2 linked regions of the Reyranella humidisoli genome follow. The protein of the gene in region 2 binds, or shares a complex with, the protein of the main gene of each other region. Links are inferred from orthologs where the notes say so. Each region holds a gene or a part of one and is shown on either strand. Other genes may lie near its edges.

What was found.
Region 1: the proteins of KQ910_RS22715 (region 2) and xseA are in contact, whole or in part, in a cryo-EM structure (PDB 8TXR), measured with the Escherichia coli proteins. The link is inferred for Reyranella humidisoli from one-to-one orthologs.

The regions. Positions count from the first base shown.
Region 1 is NZ_JAHOPB010000001.1:2,456,012-2,462,282, reverse strand. What follows is about bases 2,233-5,084. They hold xseA (exodeoxyribonuclease VII large subunit), read right to left. Parts: upstream 4,501-5,084; coding sequence 2,965-4,500; downstream 2,233-2,964. Other genes in these bases: purD (phosphoribosylamine--glycine ligase), read left to right, coding at 4,558-5,084; KQ910_RS11940 (ribonuclease activity regulator RraA), read right to left, coding at 2,233-2,842. Outside these bases: KQ910_RS11955 (UDP-2,3-diacylglucosamine diphosphatase), read left to right, coding at 1-681; KQ910_RS11950 (glycosyltransferase family 4 protein), read left to right, coding at 686-1,738; KQ910_RS11945 (hypothetical protein), read left to right, coding at 1,822-2,082; more of KQ910_RS11940, read right to left, coding at 2,102-2,232; more of purD, read left to right, coding at 5,085-5,835; KQ910_RS11925 (MBL fold metallo-hydrolase), read left to right, coding at 5,938-6,271. UniProt on the Escherichia coli protein: Bidirectionally degrades single-stranded DNA into large acid-insoluble oligonucleotides, which are then degraded further into small acid-soluble oligonucleotides.
Region 2 is NZ_JAHOPB010000002.1:890,391-896,577, reverse strand. The notes cover bases 1,960-4,727. They hold KQ910_RS22715 (exodeoxyribonuclease VII small subunit), read right to left. Parts: upstream 3,587-4,727; coding sequence 3,332-3,586; downstream 1,960-3,331. Other genes in these bases: KQ910_RS22710 (IclR family transcriptional regulator), read left to right, coding at 3,862-4,727; KQ910_RS22720 (polyprenyl synthetase family protein), read right to left, coding at 2,413-3,321; dxs (1-deoxy-D-xylulose-5-phosphate synthase), read right to left, coding at 1,960-2,372. Outside these bases: KQ910_RS22730 (amidase family protein), read left to right, coding at 1-459; more of dxs, read right to left, coding at 456-1,959; more of KQ910_RS22710, read left to right, coding at 4,728-4,800; KQ910_RS22705 (PaaI family thioesterase), read left to right, coding at 4,830-5,306; KQ910_RS22700 (dihydrofolate reductase family protein), read right to left, coding at 5,307-6,011; KQ910_RS22695 (2'-5' RNA ligase family protein), read right to left, coding at 6,039-6,187. UniProt on the Escherichia coli protein: Bidirectionally degrades single-stranded DNA into large acid-insoluble oligonucleotides, which are then degraded further into small acid-soluble oligonucleotides.

The sequences.
Region 1 (6,271 bases), on a different replicon or contig from region 2:
TATCTGGTGGGCGACATCGTCGACGGCTGGCGGCTCAAGCGCTGGTGGTACTGGCCGCAGAGCCATAACGACGTGGTGCAGAAGATCATGCGCAAGGCCCGCAAGGGCACCAACGTGGTCTATATCCCCGGCAACCACGACGAGGCCGCGCGGCAATACTGCCAGCTCACCTTCGGCGACGTGCGCGTGCAGGACGAGGCGATCCACGAGACGCCCGACGGCCGCAGGCTGCTGGTGATCCACGGCGACCAGTTCGACGGCATCGTGCGCTACGCCCGCTGGCTCGCGATCCTCGGCGATTGGGCCTATGCGGCCGCGCTGCGCCTCAACACCCTCTTCAACTGGGGCCGCCGCAAGCTCGGCCTGCCCTACTGGTCGCTCTCGGCCTTCCTGAAACACCGCGTGAAGAACGCCGTGCAGTTCATCGCCGACTACGAGAAGGCGGTTGCAAGCGAGGCCCGCCATCGCGGCGTCGATGGAGTCGTGTGCGGTCACATCCACCACGCCGAGATGCGCACCATCGACGGCATCCTCTACTGCAACGACGGCGACTGGGTCGAAAGCTGCACCGCGCTGGTCGAGGATTTCAACGGCCGCCTGCGCATCGTGCACTGGGCCGAGGAGGTGGCGCGCCGCTCCTCGCGCCTGCCGTTCGCGCCCGTCCAGCTCGCCGCGGAGTAGCCTCTTGCGCATTGCCATCGTGTCCGACGCCTGGCGGCCCCAGATCAACGGCGTCGTGCGCACGCTCGAGACGGTGGCCCGCATCCTCCGGGCGGAAGGCCACGAGGTCGAGGTCTTCGGGCCCGACCGCTTTCGCACCCTGCCCTGTCCGACCTATCCGGAGATCCGTCTCTCCCTGTTTCCCTCGGCGCGCCTCAGCCACATGCTGAAGCTGTTCGCGCCCGATGCCATCCATCTCGTGACGGAGGGTCCGCTCGGCTGGGCCGCGCGCGCCTTCTGCCGGCGTCGCGGAATTCCCTTCACCACCGCCTATCACACGCGCTTCCCCGAATATGTCCGCGCCCGCATCCTCGCGCCGCTTTCGTGGAGCTATGCCTTCGTCCGCCGCTTCCATGCGCCGTCGGCGGCCGTGCTGGTCGTGTCGCCGGCGATCCGCGACGAGCTCGCGGCGCGTGGCTTCCGCAATCTCGTGCCATGGTCGCGCGGCGTCGACATCGCCGCCTTCCGACCGCAGCCACGCGAACAGCTCGAGGACCCGCGGCCGATCTGGCTGTACGCCGGCCGCGTCGCCATCGAAAAGAACATCAAGGCCTTTCTCGATCTCGACCTGCCGGGCAGCAAGTGGGTGGTGGGCGGCGGCCCGCAGCTCAAGTCGCTGCAGAGGCGCTATCCGGATGTCCACTTCTTCGGCTCGGTGGACACCGAGGAGCTGTCGTATCGCTATGCGCAGGCCGATTGTTTCGTCTTTCCCAGCCTCACCGACACGTTCGGCCTGGTGATGGTCGAGGCCCTGGCCTCGGGCGTGCCGGTCGCCGGATATCCCGTACCGGGGCCGCTCGACGTGATCACCGACCCGAAGGTGGGCGCCGTCGACCCCGATCTGCGCACCGCCTGCCTCGCCGCCGTGTCGCTCGATGCGGTGGATTGCCGCCGCCATGCCGAAACCTTCACCTGGGAGAAGTGCGCGCGGCAGTTCCTCGAAACGCTGCAGCCCATTCCCCGCGGTCACTGGCAGAAGCTGCGCCACCGGGTCGTGCCCGACGCCGCCTCATCCTAGCCACCTTTCCGCCGCGTCATTCGGGTTGCGGGTCCGCCCGTGGGAGGGTAATTGCGGCGTCCGCATCGCAAGGGCAGACCGGCATGGCTATCCAGTATTTCGCCAAGGTGACCGCTTCCGACCACGAGACGCTGCAGCGCATCGTGAAGCATTATCCGCTCAGCTCCTATGCCGACTGGCATCTGAAGGAAATGAGCCGCATGTCCGATTGGCGCAGCCGCCGTCACGCCATCAAGATGGTGCCCGTGACACCGGAAGAGTTCGAGGCCTACTGCAAGGAGAGGGGTGTCCCGAGCGACATCATCACCTTCAAGGCGTTCGTCTGCGAGAAGGGCGGCGGCTGATCCTCGGGACGTACTCCGGCTAGGGAACACCGCCCGCCGGTTCGCCGGCCGCGATCCAGGCCTGATAGAGCTTCTTCGTCTCGTCGTTCGGCGGATAGGTGCCGGTGATCGGATGGCCCTGTCCGACGCGGATGGCGACGAACTTCTCCAGCCGCTCCTGCTCGAAGGAATCGCGCGCGACCTCGTCGGCAAGGTGCCGCGGCACGACGATGGCGCCGTCCTCGTCGGCCACGATCACGTCGCCAGGATAGACCGGCACGCCCCGGATGCCGACCGGCACCTGCACCTCGACCGGCCGAAGATTGGCCATGCTGGGCGGCGCGGCGGCCGCGGCGCAATAGACCGGGAAGTCGAATTTGCCGATGACGGGAGAGTCGCGCATCGCCCCGTCGCTCAGCACGCCCGCCAACCCACGCACCTTGAGGCGCAGCGCCAGGATGTCGCCCAGCGTACCGGAGCGCGTGTTGCCCTCGGTCCCGATCACCAGCACCGAGCCCGCCGGCGATTCCTCGATCGCCGTGCGCTGCGCATTCGGCGGATCGCTGGGGCTCGGCGCCTTGTCGATATCCTCGCGGCTCGGAATGTAGCGCAGCGTATAGGCCGGCCCGACGATCCGCGCCGCCGCCGGATTGAGCGGCTTCACCCCGTTTACCGCGACATTGCGAAACCCGCGCTTCAACATCTGCATCGAGACGGTAGCGGTACTCGCATACATGAAGTTCCTGATCGTCTCGGCCGACAGCGGTTCGCTGTTGCTCACGGTGCTTCTCCCCTCACTGTGTCATCCCGAGCGTAGCGAGGGATCCTTCTCTTGAATCCAGAAGATCAAGGATCCCTCGCTACGCTCGGGATGACAGTTTTCATTTCATCAAGGCTCGCGCGTCAGAGCAACGACCCTTGATTGCCGGTGCCGTCGTCGCGACGACGCGGTGAGGCGGGCTGCGGCGCAACCGGCTTCGGCGCACCGGCGCCGTCGGTCACGCGCGCGCCTACATGGCCGTCGCTGAACTGGATTGTGATCGTCTGGCCGGTGCTGGTGCTGGCGGCGGCAAGGACCGGCTGGGCATCCTGGTCGCGGACCAGGGCGAAGCCGCGGTTCAGGACGGAGTGGAAGGAATAGCTCTCCAGCAGCTTCGCGGCCTGGTCGACCTGGCGCTGGCCGTTCACGAGAAGATCGTTGCCGTGGCGCTTCAATCGATCGCCGAGTTGGTCCAGCCGGTCGAAGGCGCGCGCGTACTTCTGCAGAGCGTCGCTCTTGAAGCGGTCGACGGCGCGCGTCAGCGCACGGCCTTCGGCGACCAGCGCCTGTTCCTTGGCGGCGATCACCGCCTGCGGGCTAACGAGACGCGCGGCCGAGAGTTGATGCGCGCGCCGCTCGACGAGCTGGCGGGTCGCCAGCGCGAGACGCTCGCCGCTGACATCGACCCGCTGCTGGCGTTCCTCGATCAGACGACGCGGATCGCCCAGCCCGCGCGCCAGGCCGGCCAGTTCCATCGCCCGTTCGCGCAGCAGGCGCGTCATGCCGCCGACCAGGCGCTTGGCATAGTCGAGCGTCTCGGTCATCAGGTCGGCCCGCACCGGCACCGCCATCTCGGCGGCCGCGGTCGGCGTCGGCGCGCGGCGGTCCGAGGCGAAGTCGATCAGGGTCGTGTCGGTCTCGTGGCCGACCGCGGAGATCAGCGGGATTTCGGAATTCGCGGCGGCGCGCACCACGATCTCCTCGTTGAAGGCCCACAGGTCTTCCAGCGAGCCGCCGCCGCGCGCCACGATCAGCACGTCGGGCCGCGGCACTTTCCCATCCACGGCGAGACGGTTGAAGCCCGCGATGGCCGCAGCCACCTCGCCCGCCGCCTTCTCGCCCTGCACGGAGACCGGCCAGACCAGCACGTGGCAGGGGAAGCGATCGCCGAGGCGATGCAGGATGTCCCGGATCACCGCGCCGGATGGCGAGGTCACGACGCCCACCACTTGCGGCAGATAGGGCAGCGCGCGCTTGCGCTCCGGGTCGAACAGCCCCTCGGCCTGCAGCTTCTTGCGCCGGTCCTCAAGCAGCTTGAGCAGCGCGCCCTCGCCCGCCAGTTCCAGCCGGTCGACGATGATCTGGTAGCGCGAGGAGCCGGCATAGGTCGTGAGCTTGCCGGTGGCGATGACCTCCAGCCCCTCCTCGATCCGGATGCCGAGCCGCGGGATCGTGCCCTTCCAGCAGACGCCGTCGATCACCGCGTTCTCGTCCTTCAGGCGGAAGTAGCAGTGGCCCGAGCGCGGGAAGGACGGCTGGCTGATCTCACCGCGCACGCGCACCCGCGGGAAGGCGGTCTCGATCTCGCGCTTGAGGGCAAAGGAAAGCTCGGAAACCGAGAATTCCGGGACGTTGCCAAGTGTGGGGCTGGGGGGAGCCGGAGAGTCGAAATCATCCATACGGCACTGAACCTAGCCGCTTGTGCCCACGGCGCAAACTGTGGTCAAAGCCTCGCCATGCGAATCCTCGTGGTAGGCGGCGGCGGCCGCGAACATGCCTTGTGCTGGGCGATTTCGGGCTCGCCCCTCTGCACCAAGCTCTACTGCGCGCCCGGCAATGCCGGCATCGCCCAGGTCGCCGAATGCATCGACGACGTCGGCGCCGAGGACATCCCCGGCCAGGTGGCGCTGGCCCGGCGCCTGAAGATCGATTTCGTGGTGATCGCGCCCGACGCGCCGCTGGTCGCCGGCATGGCCGACGCCTTTGCCGACGCCGGCATCAAGGCCTGGGGTCCGAGCAAGGCCGCCGCCCGCCTCGAAGGTTCCAAGAGCTTCACCAAGGAACTCTGCCGCGCCAACGACATCCCGACGGCAGCCTACGAGCGCTTCACCGAGGTGGCACCGGCCGAGGCCTACATAAAGGCGCAGGGCGTGCCGATCGTGATCAAGGCCGACGGTCTCGCCGCCGGCAAGGGCGTGATCATCGCCGAGACGATCGACCAGGCGGTCGAAGCGGTGCGCGACATGCTCTCGGGCAACCGCTTCGGTGCCGCCGGCGCTTCGGTGGTGATCGAGGAATTCATGCAGGGCGAGGAGGCGAGCTTCTTCGCCCTGACCGACGGCGAGCATGTCCTGCCGCTGGTCGCTGCGCAGGACCACAAGCGCGCCTTCGACGGCGACACGGGTCCGAACACCGGTGGCATGGGCGCCTACTCGCCCGCGCCGATCTTCGATGCCGCCATGCAGCAGCGCACGATGGACGAGATCGTGCTGCCGACCGTGCGGGCGCTCGCCCGCGCCGGTACGCCGTTCAAGGGCGTGCTCTATGCCGGCCTGATGATCGACGCCAAGGGGCCGCGGCTGGTCGAATACAATTGCCGCTTCGGCGATCCCGAGACGCAGGTGCTGATGATGCGCCTCAAGTCGGACCTCGTGCCGGCCCTGCTGGCGAGCGCCGAGGGCGGGCTGAAGCATCTCGACCTGCGCTGGTCGCCCGACGCCGCCATCACCGTGATCATGGCGACCAGGGGCTATCCCGATTCCTACCCCAAGGGCAGCGAGATCCGCGGCCTCGCCGAGGCCGCCAGGGTCGAGGGCGTGCAGATCTTCCACGCCGGCACCAAGGCCGGCCCCGACGGCAAGATCCTGGCCAATGGCGGCCGCGTCCTGAACGTCAGCGCCATGGGCCGGACCGTCGAGGAAGCCCGCGCCCGGGCCTACCGCGCCGTGGACCTGATCGACTGGCCCGAGGGCTTCTACCGCAAGGACATCGCCTGGCGGGCACTCAAGGCCTGATCTTTCATATTCCTCTCCCCCGATAGGGGGAGAGGAGTTTGAAAGGCTGGCATGCGCCGCCCCGGGCAGACGCGGCGGGAAAGATGCTTTAGTTTCAAGCCCATGCCTGACGCCCTCTCCGAATCCCAGCGCCTGCTGGCGCAGCTCCGCTTTCCCTGTGGTGACGTACCCGAGCCCGGCGACATCAAGAATGTCGCCCCCGGCATCCACTGGCTGCGCATGCCGCTGCCCTTCCAGCTCAACCACATCAACCTGTGGCTGATCGAGGAGAAGGACGGCTGGACGATCGTCGACACCGGCATCAATTCGCAGGACACACGAACGCTCTGGGAAAAGATCTTCGTCGAGAAGCTCCAGGGCAAACCGGTGGTGCGCGTCATCGGCACGCATCTCCATCCCGACCATATCGGCCTCGCCGGCTGGCTGTGCGAGAAGT
Region 2 (6,187 bases):
AACGACGAGCGCCGCGGCTTCGTCGCGACCGTGCAGGCCCTGGGCGATGCCGCCGCACGGCGCAACGTCGAAGGCCATCTCCACTACGTGCCGGAGGTCGATGCCGGCGGTCTGCTCGACGCATTCGGCCAGCGTCTCGCCCTGATGCGCGCCTGGTCGCTGTTCTTCGCGGACTATGCGGTCGCGATCGTGCCGGTGTCGCACGTCCTGCCCTTCCCGGACGGCCTCGATCTGCAGGACCAACCGGTCGTGGATCGCATGATGGCCGCACAGCACTGCCTGCTTGCGACGCCCGTCCTGGGCTATCCCTCGGCGTCGGTGCCCACCGGCCTCGCCGATGGAACGCCCGTGGGCGTACAAATCATCTCCGCCCGTTTCCGCGAGGATCTCTGCCTCGATGCGGCGGAGATCGTCGAAGCACACGCCTCGCACCTGACGCCCATCGAGCCGCGCGATTAGCCTCGGGCGCGCTCGGATTGCTGGCCGAGCGCGGCGAGCGCCGTCGCCACGATCTGCGGCGCGTTGAGGCCGGCCCATTCGTACTGCCGGGCCGGCGACGCATGATCGAGGAAGCGGTCGGGCAGAACCATCGGCCGCACCTTCAGTCCGTTGTCGAGTAGGCCCGCCGTCGCAAGATACTGCAACACGAAGCTCGAGAAGCCGCCGACCGAGCCCTCCTCGATGGTGATCAGCACCTCGTGCTCGCGCGCGAGGCGGCGGATCAGGTCCGTGTCGAGGGGCTTGGCGAAGCGGGCGTCGGCCACCGTCGTGCTGAGGCCCTTGGCGCCGAGATCCTCGGCCGCCACCAGGCACTCCTGCAGGCGCGCGCCGAAATTCAGGATGGCGATCTTGGTGCCCTCGCGAACGATCCGGCCCTTGCCGACTTCCAGCGGCGTGCCCTTCGCCGGCAACTCGACGCCGACGCCCTCACCGCGCGGATAGCGGAAGGCCGAGGGGCGGTCGTCGATCGCGGCGGCCGTCGCCACCATGTTCATCAGTTCGAGCTCGTCGGCCGCCGCCATGATGACGAAGTCCGGCAGGCAGCCGAGATAGGCCACGTCGAAGGAGCCCGCATGGGTGGCGCCGTCGGCGCCGACCAGCCCGGCCCGATCGATGGCGAAGCGCACCGGCAGCTTCTGCAGGGCAACGTCGTGCACGACCTGGTCGAAGGCGCGCTGCAGGAAGGTCGAATAGATCGCTGTGAACGGCTTGAAACCCTCGGTCGCCAGGCCGGCGGCGAAGGTGACGCCGTGCTGCTCGGCGATCGCCACGTCGAATGTGCGCTCGGGGAAGCGCTCGGCGAACTTGTCGAGGCCGGTGCCCGAAGGCATCGCCGCGGTCACCGCCACGATCTTCTTGTCGGCCTCCGCCTCGGCGATCAGCGCCTTGGCGAAGACCGAGGTGTATTGCGGCGCGTTGGCGATCGGCTTGGACTGCTTGCCGGTGATGACGTCGAACTTCACCACCCCGTGGTACTTGTCCGCGCTCGCCTCGGCCGGCCCGTAGCCCTTGCCCTTCTTTGTCACGACATGGACCAGGATCGGCTTGTCGAGCTGGCTGTCGCGGGCATTCTTCAGCACCGGCAGCAGATGGTCGAGATTGTGACCGTCGACGGGACCGACATAGTAGAAGCCCAGCTCGTCGAACAGCGTGCCGCCCGCCACGAAACCGCGGGCGAATTCCTCGGCACGCTTGGCCGCGAGTTCCAGCGGCTTGGGCAGGTTCTCGGCGAAGGTGCGCCCGAGGTTGCGCAGCGTGACATAGGGGCGGCCCGACAGGAGCCGCGAGAGATGGCCCGACAGCGCGCCGACGGGCGGCGCGATCGACATGTCGTTGTCGTTCAGCACCACGATCAGGCGCGAGCGCAAAGCGCCCGCATTGTTCATCGCCTCGTAGGCCATGCCGGCACTGAGCGCGCCATCGCCGATCACGGCGATCACGTTGTTGGAGCCGCCCGCCAGATCGCGCGCCACCGCCATGCCGAGGCCGGCGGAGATTGAGGTCGAGGAGTGAGCGGCGCCAAACGGGTCGTATTCGCTCTCGGAACGCCGCGTGAAGCCCGACAACCCGCCTTCCTGGCGCAAGGTGCGAATGCGGCTGCGGCGGCCCGTGACGATCTTGTGCGGATAGGCCTGGTGGCCGACGTCCCAGATCAGCCGGTCCTTCGGCGTGTCGAAGACGTAGTGAAGGGCCACCGTGAGCTCGACGACGCCCAGTCCCGCTCCGAGATGGCCGCCGGTAACGGAAACGGCCGAGATCGTCTCCTGGCGCAGTTCGTCCGCTAGCTGACGCAACTGTTCTGCGCGCAAGCGGCGGATGTCGGCGGGAACGTCGACGGTATCGAGCAGCGGCGTCGTACTGTGGCCGGTCATTGAACTACCATACTCCTGCGCGGCGCTTTCTGCCCCAACTTCAGGTGCGGCGCGCCACGACGAATTCTGTGGCTTGCCTTAGCAAATCCGCTGCTTCTCCGAAGGGCTCCAGATGCGCGGCGGCCTGTCGCGCCAGCATTCCGGCCTGCGCCCTCGCCCGTTCGACGCCCAGGATGGACACGAAAGTCGCCTTGCCGGCGGCTTCGTCCTTGCCCGTCGCCTTGCCCAGCTCCTCCGCGCTGCCTTCGATGTCGAGCAGGTCGTCGACGATCTGAAACGCCAGGCCGAGATCGTGCGCATAGCCCGCGAGCGCCATTCGCATGGGGTCGCTCGCCTTGCCGAGGATGGCGCCCGCCGTGCACGAGAAGGAGATCAACGCCCCCGTCTTCAGGCGCTGCAGGTGGGTGATGGCGCCGATCGTCTGGTCGGAATTTTCCTGCTCGGCCAGCAGGTCGAGCATCTGCCCGCCCACCATGCCGCGGGCGCCCGCGGCCTTCGCGAGTTCGCTCACCAGCGCCGTGCGTACCGCCGGGTCGCCATGTGTGTCCTCGTGCGCCAGAACCTCAAAGGCCAGCGCCTGCAGCGCATCGCCCGCCAGGATCGCCGTCGCCTCGTCGAATTGCTTGTGGCAGGTAGGTTTGCCGCGCCGCAGATCGTCGTCATCCATCGCCGGCAGATCGTCGTGGATCAGAGAATAAGCGTGCACGAACTCGATGGCGGACGCCGTTCGCAGGGCGGGCTGCGTCCCCACCTTGAACAGCGTCGCACCGGCCAACACAAAAAAGGCGCGCAACCGCTTTCCGCCGCCCAGGCTCGAGTAGCGCATCGCCTCGAAGACACGCGCCTCGCCCACGGCCCCGGACGGCAGCAGGCGATCCATGGTGCGCTCGACCGACTCCGCGGCAAACCCGAGGGCGATATCGAACTGTCTGTGCGACGACAACGGCATCGGAGAGAAATCAGCCGAGGTCGGCAGGTTGCGTCGCGACCGAACCGTCGGCGGAGAAGACGATCTTTTCCACCTTCATCTTGGCTTCGGCCAGCCGCTGCTCGCAGTGCCGCTTCAGCAGCGCGCCCCGTTCGTAGGCCGAAATCGCCTCGTCCAGCTTCACCTGGCCACGTTCGAGCTGCTGAACGATGCCCTCCAGTTCCTTGAGGGCATCCTCGAAGGAGAGGGCTGCAATATCCTTGGGCAGAGTGGGTTCTTTAGCCAATTTTTGCCTCTTGAAGGGGACGGTCCGGATCGTACCCGGCCGCCGCGAACATGTCGAAAGATGCCGCTCGCGTCATTAAAATATGCCGGATATTCCCGTTTCGAGAGCAAAACAGCACGTCTGCAACTAACGATAATCGAAACACGCATCTGTGACATGGCCGCTTTGCATGTTCGCAGGACAAAACCCGCTCACGCGCATTGCGATAGAGTTAAGCCAATGGCAGGTTCCGCTCCGCAAAGAAATAAACGGCCATTCACCAGGAGCAAACGCCCATGGGCAACGTTAGCCATCTCGTTACGCGAACCGCCGCCTTCCAGAGCTCGGTCGAGAACGGTCTCGCCGAAGGGTCCAGCAGCAAGGATCGCCAGTTCGTCACGGCGCTGGCCCGCGGCCTCGACATCCTGCGCGCCTTCCATGCCGGCGAAGGCATGCTGGGCAACCAGGAAATCGCCCACCGCACCGGCCTGCCGAAGCCGACGGTCGCCCGCCTGACCCACACGCTGACCGAGCTGGGCTACCTCAACTACATCCGCCGTTTCCGCAAGTACGAGCTGGGCGCCTCGGTTCTGGCGCTGGGCTACGCCGCCATCTCGAGCATGGACGTCCGCCGCGCCTCGCGTCAGCCGCTGGAGCAGCTGGCCCACGCCCTCAACGCCTCCACTGCGCTGGGCGGCCGCGACCGTCACTCGATGATCTATCTCGAAGCCTGCCGTGGCCCGTCGGTCGTGGCGATCACGCACGATGTCGGCACCCGCGTGCCGATGGCCAGCACCGCGATGGGCCGCGCCTACCTGTTCTCGCTGCCCGACGTCGACCGCAACAAGCAGATCGATGCCATCCGCCGCCGCTGGCGCGACGACTGGGCCAAGGTGAAGACCGGCCTGGAGCGCTCGTTCAAGGAACTGACCGACCGCGGCTTCTGTGTCACGTGGGGCGAGTGGCTGCCCGAGCTGTGCGGCGTCGGCGCTCCGCTGCGCAATTCGGACGGCACGGCCGCTTATGCGATCAACGCCTCGGCGCCGATCTACCAGATCAGCCGCGATCGTCTCGAAGCCGACTGGGGTCCGCGCCTCGTCAAGGTCGCGCGCGACATCCGCACCGGCATGGCCGCGCAACCCGCCGTCACCGCTCCTGCCGGCTCGGCCCTGCGGCCGATGATGGCCAACGGCAACGGCCATCGCGCGCCGATGTCGGCGATGGTGCGCCGCTAGGCGCACCCTCCCCCGGAGGCTTTCCAGACATGGCGATCCAACGACCGGCCGACGCTCGGCCGGTCGCTCCTTATGAGTTCCGCGGCTTCAACGGCGTGATCGGCCACCAGGTCGTGGCGTGGCGTCACGGCTTCGTCGAGATGCAACTCAAGGTGCGGCCGGAACTGTGCAACGCCAACGGCCTGCTGCATGGCGGCGTGCTGATGACGCTCCTTGATTCCGCGAGCGGCTTTGCCTGCACCTTCAATGAGACGGCGACGGCGCGGCGACTTTCCGTAACGCTCGCCTTCACCACCCAGTTCATCAAGGCCGGCCGCGAAGGCGACGTGCTCACGATCCTGGGCGCGTGGCGTCCCTCTACGAGCCAGAGTACCTTCGCCGCCGAGACCGAGATCTACAATCAGGTGAACGATCTGCTCGCCACCGGCGCCGGCACCTTCCGCTACCTGAAGGGCGAGCGCAGCGACGGCACGCTCGACTTCCTCGACCGGAAGGCCGCGGACTGACTATCCGGCGGCGGTCGAACGCAGCCGATAGCGTAGCCACATCGTCCCGCCCTCCAGGACGTCGTGGCTCACCAGCGTCATGCTCTCGACCGGCGCAGGCCCGAGATCGGCATCGCCCGATTTGAACACGATCGGTCCACCCGTGCTGCCGTCGATCACCGGGCAGATCACGAGACTCAGTTCGTCGATCAGGCCGGCCCTCAAAAGCGCACCGTTCGCCCCGCCCCCGCCCTCCAGCATGATCCGCTCGATGCCCAGCTCGCGATTGAGCGTCTCGAGCGCTGCCGCGAGATCGACCTCGGCCTTGCCGGCGAAGATGTAGGACACGCCGTCAGCGCGCAGCCCGGCTAGGTGCCGGTCCGGCACCGACTCGGTCAAGATGACGAGGATCGGATCGCCGCCGATATCCTTGCGAGCCCAGACAGCCTTGCCATGGGCATCGAGGAAGATTCCCCACGCCTTGGCCTCGCGTTGCGCAAACCAGTTCTCGCGCGGGAACGTTCGATCCGTGTCGGGATAGTGCGGCTCCTTGCCCTTGGCGAATTCCTGAGCCGTCACCCGCCCGCACAGCCACGAGCCACCGCCCATCTGGTCGTGCAGCCGCTCGAACAGGTTGGGCACGATGTTGACCTTGGGCCGCCAGCGGCTACCCCAGATGCGACCGTCGACGCTGCAGACCATGTGGCAGAGGACATAGGGCTTCATGGCCCGATCATAGCCGAACGAGACCAATCAGAAATCAAATCCCGGCAACCACAGTTGCGCGCCCGGCCGCAGCGGCAGGCGGCCGACATGGCGATGCGTGGTCTTGCCGGGCAGGCTGTGCACCAGGACGATCTCACGCGCGGTCCATGTCACAGGACTGACGTCGCGGGGCGGCG